Regions from separate parts of the Streptomyces sp. NPDC051310 genome, predicted to be linked through region 1. Evidence: riboswitches for the same ligand, from Rfam matches in the RefSeq annotation. Region 1 holds a riboswitch; the other holds the start of a gene.
The links. A riboswitch is a leader RNA that binds a small molecule or an ion and turns the genes downstream of it on or off. The one in region 1 is predicted to bind thiamine pyrophosphate.
Positions count from the first base shown of each region.

Region 2: it holds a riboswitch for thiamine pyrophosphate, as region 1 does, so the genes downstream of both, thiC (phosphomethylpyrimidine synthase ThiC) here and ACIA79_RS07510 (thiamine ABC transporter substrate binding subunit) in region 1, are expected to answer to the same signal.

Region 1 is NZ_JBITEO010000004.1:105,748-110,527, forward strand. It holds gene ACIA79_RS07505 (ABC transporter permease) at 1-905, opposite strand, end outside; gene ACIA79_RS07510 (thiamine ABC transporter substrate binding subunit) at 941-2,035, opposite strand; TPP riboswitch at 2,113-2,239, opposite strand; gene rlmN (23S rRNA (adenine(2503)-C(2))-methyltransferase RlmN) at 2,269-3,381, opposite strand; gene ACIA79_RS07520 (phosphatidate cytidylyltransferase) at 3,571-4,722, opposite strand; gene frr (ribosome recycling factor) at 4,722-4,780, opposite strand, start outside.
Region 2 is NZ_JBITEO010000015.1:160,478-165,257, forward strand. It holds gene ACIA79_RS22490 (hypothetical protein) at 1-555, shown strand, start outside; gene thiC (phosphomethylpyrimidine synthase ThiC) at 626-2,407, opposite strand; TPP riboswitch at 2,401-2,535, opposite strand; gene ACIA79_RS22500 (YibE/F family protein) at 2,607-3,959, shown strand; gene ACIA79_RS22505 (SsgA family sporulation/cell division regulator) at 3,962-4,396, opposite strand; gene ACIA79_RS22510 (IclR family transcriptional regulator) at 4,542-4,780, opposite strand, start outside.

The DNA.
Region 1 (4,780 bases):
AACGAGCGCAGGACGAGGACGCCGAGCGGCAGCAGGAGCAGCAGCACCACGGTGAGGAGCACACCGCCGAGCAGCGCCCACTGCCCGGCCCCGCGCGGCCGCCGCGCGGTCTGCGCCGCGTCGACCAGGTGCAGCGCCGTCTCCCGCCGGCGGACCGTCCAGGCGTGCACGGCGAGGATCGCCCCCACGGCCGCGAACTGCAGCAGCGTGAGCACGGCCGCCGTCGGCAGGTCGAGCAGCTGCGCGGTCTGCCGGTAGATCTCCGCCTCCAGCGTCCGGTACGCGGGCCCGCCGAGGATCTGGACGATGCCGAAGGAGGTATAGGTGAAGAGGAAGACCATCAGCGCGGCGGCGGCCACCGCGGGCGCGAGCGCCGGCAGCGTCACGCGCCGCCAGGCACCGAACCGGGAGGCGCCGAGGACCCGCGCGGCCTCCTCCTGGCGCGGGTCGAGCTGCGCCCACAGGCCGCCGACCGTGCGGACGACGACCGCGTAGTTGAAGAAGACGTGGGCGAGGAGGATCGCCCACACGGTGGTGTCCAGCCGCACGCCCCACAGCTCGTCGAGGAGGCCGCCCCGCCCGACGAGCGCGAGGAAGGCGGTCCCGACGACGACGGTCGGCAGCACGAACGGCACGGTCACCACGGCCCGCAGGACCTGCTTGCCGGGGAACTCCAGCCGGGCGAAGACGTACGCCGCGGGCAGCCCGATCAGCAGGGTGAGCGCGGTGGAGGCGAGCGCCTGCCAGGTGGTGAACCACAGCACGTCCAGGATGTCCGGCCGGCCGAGCACCTCGCCGAGCCGCCCGAACTGCCAGCCGCCGTCCTGGGTCCTCAGCCCGCGGCCGACGATCGCGGCCACGGGGTAGGCGAAGAAGACGGCGAAGAACGCCACGGGCAGGACCATGAGTCCCGCCCGCAGCGCGCCGCGCCGGAGCGGGGTCACTTCAGGACGAGCGAGGCCCACGACCGGATCCACTGGTCGCGCTTCTCGGCGATCTTCGCGGGTGCCACGGTGTGCGGCTTGTCGACGGTCACGCCGTGCCGGGTGAACAGCTCCGGCAGCTGGGCATCCTTGATCACCGGGTTCACGAACATCTGGAGCGGCATGTCCTCCTGGAACTTCTTGCCGATCAGGAAGTCGATGAGGGCCTTGCCGCCGTCGGGGTTCTCCGCACCGGTCAGCAGGCCGGCGAACTCGATCTGGCGGAAGCAGGTGCCGGTGGAGACCCCGGTGGGCGCCTCGGCCGGCTTCGGCTCGGCGTAGAGGACCTCGACGGGCGGGCTGGAGGCGTAGGAGACGACGAGCGGCCGGTCCGCCTTGGCCTCCTTGCCGCCGGCGGAGCCGGAGAACTCCTGGTTGTAGGCCAGTTCCCAGCTGTCGACCACCTTGACGCCGTTGGCCTTGAGCTTCTTCCAGTAGTCCTGCCAGCCGTCGTCGCCGTACCGGGCGGCCGTGCCCAGCAGGAAGCCGAGGCCCGGGGACGACCGCTCGGGGTTCTCGACGACGAGGAGGTCCTTGTACCGCGGCGCGGCGAGGTCGTCGAAGGTCTGCGGCGGCGCGAGCTTCTTGTCGGCGAAGTACTTCTTGTCGTAGTTGACGCAGACGTCCCCGCTGTCGACCGGCGTGACCCGGTGCTTGTCCCCGTCGAGCCGGAGAGCGTCCGGAACCCGGTCCAGGCCCTTGGCCTCGTACGGCTCGAAGAGCCCGTTGTCGAGGGCGCGGGAGAGCAGGGTGTTGTCGACGCCGAAGAAGACGTCGCCCTGGGGGGCGCCCTTGGTGAGGATCGCCTTGTTGACGGCCTCGCCGGCGTCCCCGCTCTTGAGGACCTTGACCGTGTAGCCGGTCTGCCGGGTGAACTCCTTCAGGACGGCCGGGGAGGCGTTGAAGGAGTCGTGGCTGACGAGGGTCACGGTCTTGGACGCCGTACCGCCGCCCTCGGACTTCTCGCCGGCGTCACCGCCGCAGGCGGTGAGCGTCGTGACGCCGATCGCGGCGGCGAGGACGCCGGCCGCGATCCTGGTGGTGGTGCTCACTGAGATTCCTCCTGGGTGTGACCAGGAAGAGACGCGGCCCTGCCCACCGGGTCCGTCCGGTGGGCAGGGCGCAACAGCTCGAGTAACGACCGAACTTCCTACCCAGAATGACCTGGGCGAGGTTCAGAGGGTCTGCAGCCGCCGTGCTTGCGTCGCCGGCGTGTGCCGCACTCTCAGCGCTGTGGCGCTCCCCTGTCGGAATATGCAGATGTGTTCGAGGCCAGACTACAAGGTCAGCGTTCCGCCGCCGCGAGCTGTCCACAGGCACCGTCGATCTCCTGGCCTCGGGTGTCCCGCACGGTGACGGGGACGCCGTGGGCGGCGATCGCCTCGACGAACGCCTTCTCGTCCTCGGGGCGGGAGGCGGTCCACTTCGACCCGGGGGTCGGGTTGAGCGGGATCAGGTTGACGTGGACCCGCTTGCCCTTGAGCAGCCGGCCCAGCAGGTCGCCGCGCCAGGCCTGGTCGTTGATGTCGCGGATGAGCGCGTACTCGATGGAGACGCGGCGGCCGGACTTCTCGGCGTACTCCCAGGCGGCGTCCAGCACCTCCCGGACCTTCCAGCGCGTGTTGACGGGGACGAGGGTGTCGCGCAGCTCGTCGTCGGGGGCGTGCAGCGAGACGGCGAGGCGGCACTTGAAGCCCTCGTCGGCGAACCGCAGCATGGCGGGGACCAGGCCCACGGTGGAGACGGTGATGCCGCGCTGCGACAGGCCGAGGCCGTCGGGCTCGGGGTCGGTGAGGCGGCGGATGGCGCCGACGACCCGGTTGTAGTTGGCGAGCGGCTCGCCCATGCCCATGAAGACGATGTTGGACAGGCGGGCCGGGCCCCCGGGGACCTCGCCGTCACGCAGGGCGCGCATGCCGTCGACGATCTGGTGCACGATCTCGGCCGTCGACAGGTTGCGGTCGAGGCCGGCCTGGCCGGTGGCGCAGAACGGGCAGTTCATGCCGCAGCCCGCCTGCGACGAGATGCACATGGTCACGCGGTCGGGGTAGCGCATGAGGACCGACTCGACGAGCGTGCCGTCGTGGAGCCGCCACAGGGTCTTGCGGGTGGTGTCGTCGTCGCACGAGATGTGCCGGACGACGGACATCAGGTCCGGCAGCAGCTCCGCGGCGAGCTTCTCCCGGGACGCGGCGGGGATGTCCGTCCACGCGGCCGGGTCGTGCGCGTACCGCGCGAAGTAGTGCTGGGAGAGCTGCTTGGCGCGGAACGGCTTCTCGCCGATCGCGGCGACGGCTTCCTTGCGCTCGGCGGGCGAGAGGTCGGCGAGGTGCCGCGGCGGCTTCTTCGCCCCGCGGGGCGCGACGAAGGTGAGTTCTCCCGGGGCGGGGGGTGCCATGACCTGGTACTCCTCAGTAAGACGAGGCCGCGGTACGTGAGCCGGGTGACCTCACCGGATGATCCCCGCGGTGCGCGGGGCCGAAAGGGCCCGCCGCCTCGACGCGACGGGCCCTTCCAGGGTAACCGGATGGCGCTGCGGCCTGTTCCCGGCGGCGCACCGGCCCCGGGCGGCCGGCGCCCGGGTCGGTCAGCCCGCCCCGACGAACAGCACCAGCAGCAGCCACACCACCGGCGCGGTCGGCAGCAGCGAGTCCAGGCGGTCCATGATGCCGCCGTGCCCGGGGAGCAGGGTGCCCATGTCCTTGATGCCCAGGTCCCGCTTGATCATCGACTCGCCCAGGTCGCCGAGCGTGGCGCTCACCGCGACCGCGAGGCCCAGCAGCAGGCCCTGCCACCAGGTGCCGCCGTCGATGGCGAACTCCATGCACAGCGCGCCCGCCGCCATCGCGAACGCCACCGCTCCGGCGAGCCCCTCGCGGGTCTTGCCGGGGCTGATGCGCGGCGCGAGCTTGTGGGTGCCGAAGCGCCAGCCGACCGCGTACGCGCCGGTGTCGCTGACCACGGTCAGCAGCAGGAAGGTGAACACCCGCAGGGGGCCGTCGTCCGCGGTGAGCATGAGCGCCACGAACGTCGCGAGGAACGGCACGTAGAAGGCGGCGAACAGGCCGGCCGTGACGTCCTTGAGGTAGCCCTCGGGCGGTTCGGTCATCCGCCACACGAGGACCGCGAGCGCGGTGAGCGCCATCGCCACCCAGGCGCCCTCGGTTCCGCGTACGTAACCGGCCACGACCATCGCCACGCCGCCGACCGCCAGCGGCACGAGCGGGGCCTTGATGGCCTTGCGCTCCTGGAGGCGCGAGGTCAGCTCCCACAGCCCGACCACGACGGCGACCGCGATGACGCCGACGAAGACGGCCTTGACGACGAAGAGCGAGGCGATGATCACCGTGCCGAGGGCGACCCCGACCCCTATCGCGGCCCGCAGGTCCCGGCCGGCCCGCTTCTTCTGGTTCTGGGGCGGACCCGGCTGCTCCGGCTGTCCCGGGGGCTGCGGCGCTCCCGACGGCGGGGTCATGGGCTCCTGCGGCATCTCGTCACGGAACAGGGGACCGCTCGGCCGAGCGGTCCCCCGGTCACGGGTGTCGTCCTGGTCTCCGCGTCCGTACCCCGAGGGGGGAACGTCGGCGGGTACGAGGGGCATGGGCCGCGTCTGCTGCGCGTCCTGCCCATCGTATGCGGGACCCGCCGGGGCTGCCGGGGCGTGGCCCGCGGCGAGCCCCTGGTCGGGCGGACCCCAGTAGCCGCCATGCGGCGGGGCCCCCCAGGAAGAGTCGTTCATCAGACCTCGAGCAGCTCGGCTTCCTTGTGCTTGAGCAGCTCGTCCACCTGCGCGACGT
Region 2 (4,780 bases), on a different contig from region 1:
ACCGACGACGACACGGCGACCGGCGCCGGAGCCGGACTCGGTGTCGTCGTCACCGTCCTGGCCCCGGTGCTCGCCGGCACCGCCGCGGTCATCTTCCTGCTGGTCGGCTATCTGCTGATGGCCCTCGACCCGGCGCCGTCCTTCGCCAAACCGCTGCTGACGGCCGGCTGGTTCTTCGCCGCGGTCACGGCGCTGGGGATCCTGGTCGCCGCCGTCGGCCTGCTGGTCACGGCCCTGCGCAACAGCTCCACGCAGGTGCCCGCCCATGAAGGGGGCGACGACCTGCCCGACGAGATCGCCCGCGCGAGAGAGGCCTGGCGGCACGCCCTGCTCGAACGCGGCATCATGCCGTTCCTGCGGGACGCCCTGGCCGATCCGAGCGCGGACCCGGCCTCCGGGGTCCCTCCGCGCAAGGTCGGGCAGCTGCCGAAGGTCGGTTACAGCGGCCCCGATTTCTCCAGCCCGAGCGAGGGCGGCACGGCGGCGCGTCCCACGTTCACCAGCCCGGACTTCACCAGCCCGGACTTCGGCGGCCCGGAGCACCAGCCGGACTGACCGGTGCCCCGGCGCCGTTTCACGTGAAACATCCGTTCGAGGATGCGTCGCCGCGTCCGCGCGGCCGGGGTCAGTCCGCCAGCGGCAGATAGACCCGGTTCCCCGCAGCGGCGAACTCGGCGGACTTCTCCGCCATCCCCGCCTGGATCTCGTCCTGCTTCAGATCGCCGCCGTGCTCCCGCCGGATGTCCTGCGAGATCTTCATCGAGCAGAACTTCGGACCGCACATGGAGCAGAAGTGGGCGGTCTTGGCGGGCTCCGCGGGCAGCGTCTCGTCGTGGAACTCCCTTGCGGTGTCCGGGTCGAGGGCCAGGTTGAACTGGTCCTCCCAGCGGAACTCGAAGCGCGCGTCCGACAGGGCGTCGTCCCACTCCTGCGCCCCGGGGTGGCCCTTGGCCAGGTCGGCCGCGTGCGCCGCGATCTTGTACGTGATGACACCGGTCTTCACGTCGTCACGGTTGGGCAGCCCCAGGTGCTCCTTGGGCGTCACGTAGCAGAGCATCGCGGTGCCCCACCAGGCGATCATGGCAGCACCGATGCCCGACGTGATGTGGTCGTACGCCGGCGCCACATCGGTGGTCAGCGGGCCGAGCGTGTAGAACGGCGCCTCCTCGCAGATCTCCTGCTGGAGGTCGATGTTCTCCTTGATCTTGTGCATCGGGACGTGGCCCGGGCCCTCGATCATCGTCTGCACGTTGTACCGCTTGGCGATCCGGTTGAGCTCGCCCAGCGTGCGCAGTTCGGCGAACTGCGCCTCGTCGTTGGCGTCGGCGATCGAGCCGGGCCGCAGACCGTCACCGAGCGAGTACGTCACGTCGTACGCGGCGAGGATCTCGCAGAGCTCCTCGAAGTTCTCGTACAGGAACGACTCCTTGTGGTGCGCCAGGCACCACGCAGCCATGATCGAACCGCCGCGGGAGACGATGCCGGTCTTGCGGCGCGCGGTCAACGGCACGTACCGCAGCAGGACTCCGGCGTGCACCGTCATGTAGTCGACGCCCTGCTCGGCCTGCTCGATGACCGTGTCCTTGTAGATCTCCCAGGTCAGTTCCTCGGCCTTGCCGTCGACCTTCTCCAGGGCCTGGTAGAGCGGCACGGTACCGATCGGCACGGGGGAGTTGCGCAGCACCCACTCGCGGGTGGTGTGGATGTTCCGGCCGGTGGAGAGGTCCATGACGGTGTCGGCACCCCAGCGGGTCGCCCAGGTCATCTTCTCCACCTCCTCCTCGATGGAGGACGTGACGGCGGAGTTGCCGATGTTGGCGTTGACCTTCACCAGGAACCGCTTGCCGATGATCATCGGCTCGATCTCCGGGTGGTTGACGTTGGCCGGCAGTACCGCGCGCCCGGCCGCGATCTCCTCGCGCACCACCTCCGGGGAGACGTTCTCGCGGAGCGCGACGTACTCCATCTCCGGCGTGATCTCGCCGCGGCGGGCGTACGCGAGCTGCGTGACCGCCTGCCCGTCACGGCCCCGGCGGGGCTGGCGGGGCCGGCCCGGGAAGACGGCGTCGAGGTTGCGCAGCCCGCCGCGCGGCGAGGTGTGCTTGATCCCGTCGTCCTCCGGGCGGACCGGCCGGCCGGAGTACTCCTCGGTGTCGCCGCGCCCGATGATCCAGTTCTCCCGCAACGGCGGCAGGCCGCGGCGTACGTCCGTCTCGACGCTCGGGTCGGTGTACGGCCCTGACGTGTCGTACAGCGTCACGTCCTTGCCGTTGGTGAGGTGCACCTTGCGGACCGGCACGCGAAGGTCGGGGCGCGAACCCTCGATGTACCCCTTGTGCCATCCGACGGACTTCCCGGCCTCGTCGTTCCGATTCGAGGCAGGCGTGCGTGCGTCCTGAACGGTCATCGTGACCTACTCCCTACGCCGGCATTACCCGGTAACAGGTTCGGCGGTCGACGCAGCCGTTTCCGTACTCTTCGTACGGATTTCAGCGCCCTCTCAGCCCGGTGCTCCGAGCTCCCGCGTGTGCAAAGGTGTCACCACGCTAGCGTCCTTCCGGCCACGCTGAACAGAGGGCCCCCTCGGTTCTTGCGATGATCGGTCGGTGACTTCCACGCACGAGACACCCGAGCCGGACCGGCATGCGCACGGTCATACGCACAGCCATGGCCCTGCCGCGCCCGTCTCCCAGCATCTGCGCAAGGTCATCGCGGCCGTACTGATCCCCTTCGCCACGGCGGTCGTCGTGGGTCTCGCCCTGCTGTGGCCAGGTGGCGCGCCTGCCCACGAGCGCACGGGTGTGGGCTTCGACCGGCAGACCGAGCAGGGCACGGTCGTCCGCGTCGAGCGGGTGGACTGCAAGGACGTGAACGCGGCGCAGGTCCCGCCCACCGGGGACACGACGACACCGGAGGGCCGGGAGGCGGTCAACGCCCAGCAGGGGAAGTGCGCGAAGGCGACGGTCGAGGTCACCACGGGCAAGGACCGGGGCCGCCGGTTCGTCGAGGTCGTGCAGCCGGACTCGCCCCGCCAACTCGACCAGGGGCAGGGCGTGGTGGTGGCGTACGCGCCCGACGCGCCCCGCGACCTCCAGTACTCGGTCACCGACGTCGACCGCAGGATGCCGGTGGCGATCCTCGCCGGGATCTTCGCCCTGGCGGTGGTGGCCGTCGGCCGGATGCGCGGCGTGATGGCGCTGATCGCCCTGGCGGCGAGCTTCGTCGTGCTGACCGTCTTCATCCTCCCGGCCATCCTCCAGGGCTCGAACCCGCTGGTCGTGGCGGTGGTGGGGGCGAGCGCCATCATGCTGATGGCGCTGTACCTGTGCCACGGCCTCACCGCCCGCACCTCGGTCGCCGTGCTGGGCACCCTCATCTCACTGCTGCTGATCGGGCTGCTGGGCTCGGCCTTCATCGGGTGGGCGTCCCTCACGGGCAACACCGACGACTACACCGGTCTGATCCACGGGCTCTACCCGAACATCGACATGTCGGGTCTGCTGCTGGCCGGCGTCATCATCGGTTCCCTCGGTGTCCTCGACGACGTGACCGTGACCCAGACGTCCGCGGTGTGGGAACTGCACCAGGCCGACCCGAAGATGGGCCCCCGCGCCCTGTACCGGGCCGGTATCCGCATCGGACGCGACCACATCGCCTCCGTGGTCAACACGCTGGTCCTGGCGTACGCGGGTGCGGCACTGCCCCTGCTGCTGCTCTTCTCGATCGCGGAGAGCAGTGTGGGGACGGTCGCCAACAGCGAGCTGGTGGCGCAGGAGATCGTACGGACCCTCGTCGGCTCCATCGGGCTGGTCGCCTCCGTGCCGGTCACGACGGCGCTGGCCGCCCTGGTGGTCTCCGCCGACCGGCCGGGCGCCGGCACCGGCCCGGGTCCCGCGGCCGCCGCGGCCCCGGCCGGACGCGGCGGACGGGGCGGACGGGGCCGTCGTCGCAAGCAGTGACCTCAGCCGGCGTTCTCCTCGGCGAGGATCCGTCCGAGTGCCTCCTCCAGGTGCTGCTCGAAATCACCGAGCGTGAGCTCCTGTCCCAGGGGCACCAGCTTGTCGGTCCGGTCGAGGAACGCCACCAGGGGCGGCACGCCCGCACGGAACAGCGCCCGGTCGCTGCCGACCTGCAGCCGGATGCTGACGTCCGACAGATCCTCGGGACCGGTCGGCGCGATGTGCACGTCGCCGTCACCGCTCGGTGCGTTGATCCCGTCCAGGAGCAACTCCCGCCCGAAAGTCCAGCTCACCGGTGCGTCACCGGGCAGGTGGAAGGTCATCCGGACCGCGAAGGGGTCCGTCGTGTCGTACCCGAGCTCGACCGGAATCCTGAAGGCCAGCTCCTCGGACACGACGAAGCTCATCAGGACCTCGGCCTGAACCGACTCGTGCATCATGTACCCCGCAGTGGATGAAGCAGTGATGAACAGCAATGGGATGGAGGCCGGAGCCGATAACGGCAAGTAATGATCCCTTCCCGCCCTCTTAGTTCAATCGTCATCGTCCTGGAGGCACTGGAGGATCACAAGGAGTGATTTTTCAGATACTGATAGAGACGCCGAGGGAACGCAGCAACCAGCCCACTTCTCCGCGGAGCCGGTCAACAGCGGGCCACAGCCGTTCCTCCTGATGGAGGGGGACGGAAATTGCCATGGCCGCCTTCATCGACCCCGCCGGGACCGGAATGGCGGCGCAGACCGTTCCGAGCGCGTACTCCTGGCGTTCCACCGAGGGCTGTATCCGATCGGCGCGTGCCAGACGGTCCAGCAGGGACTTCC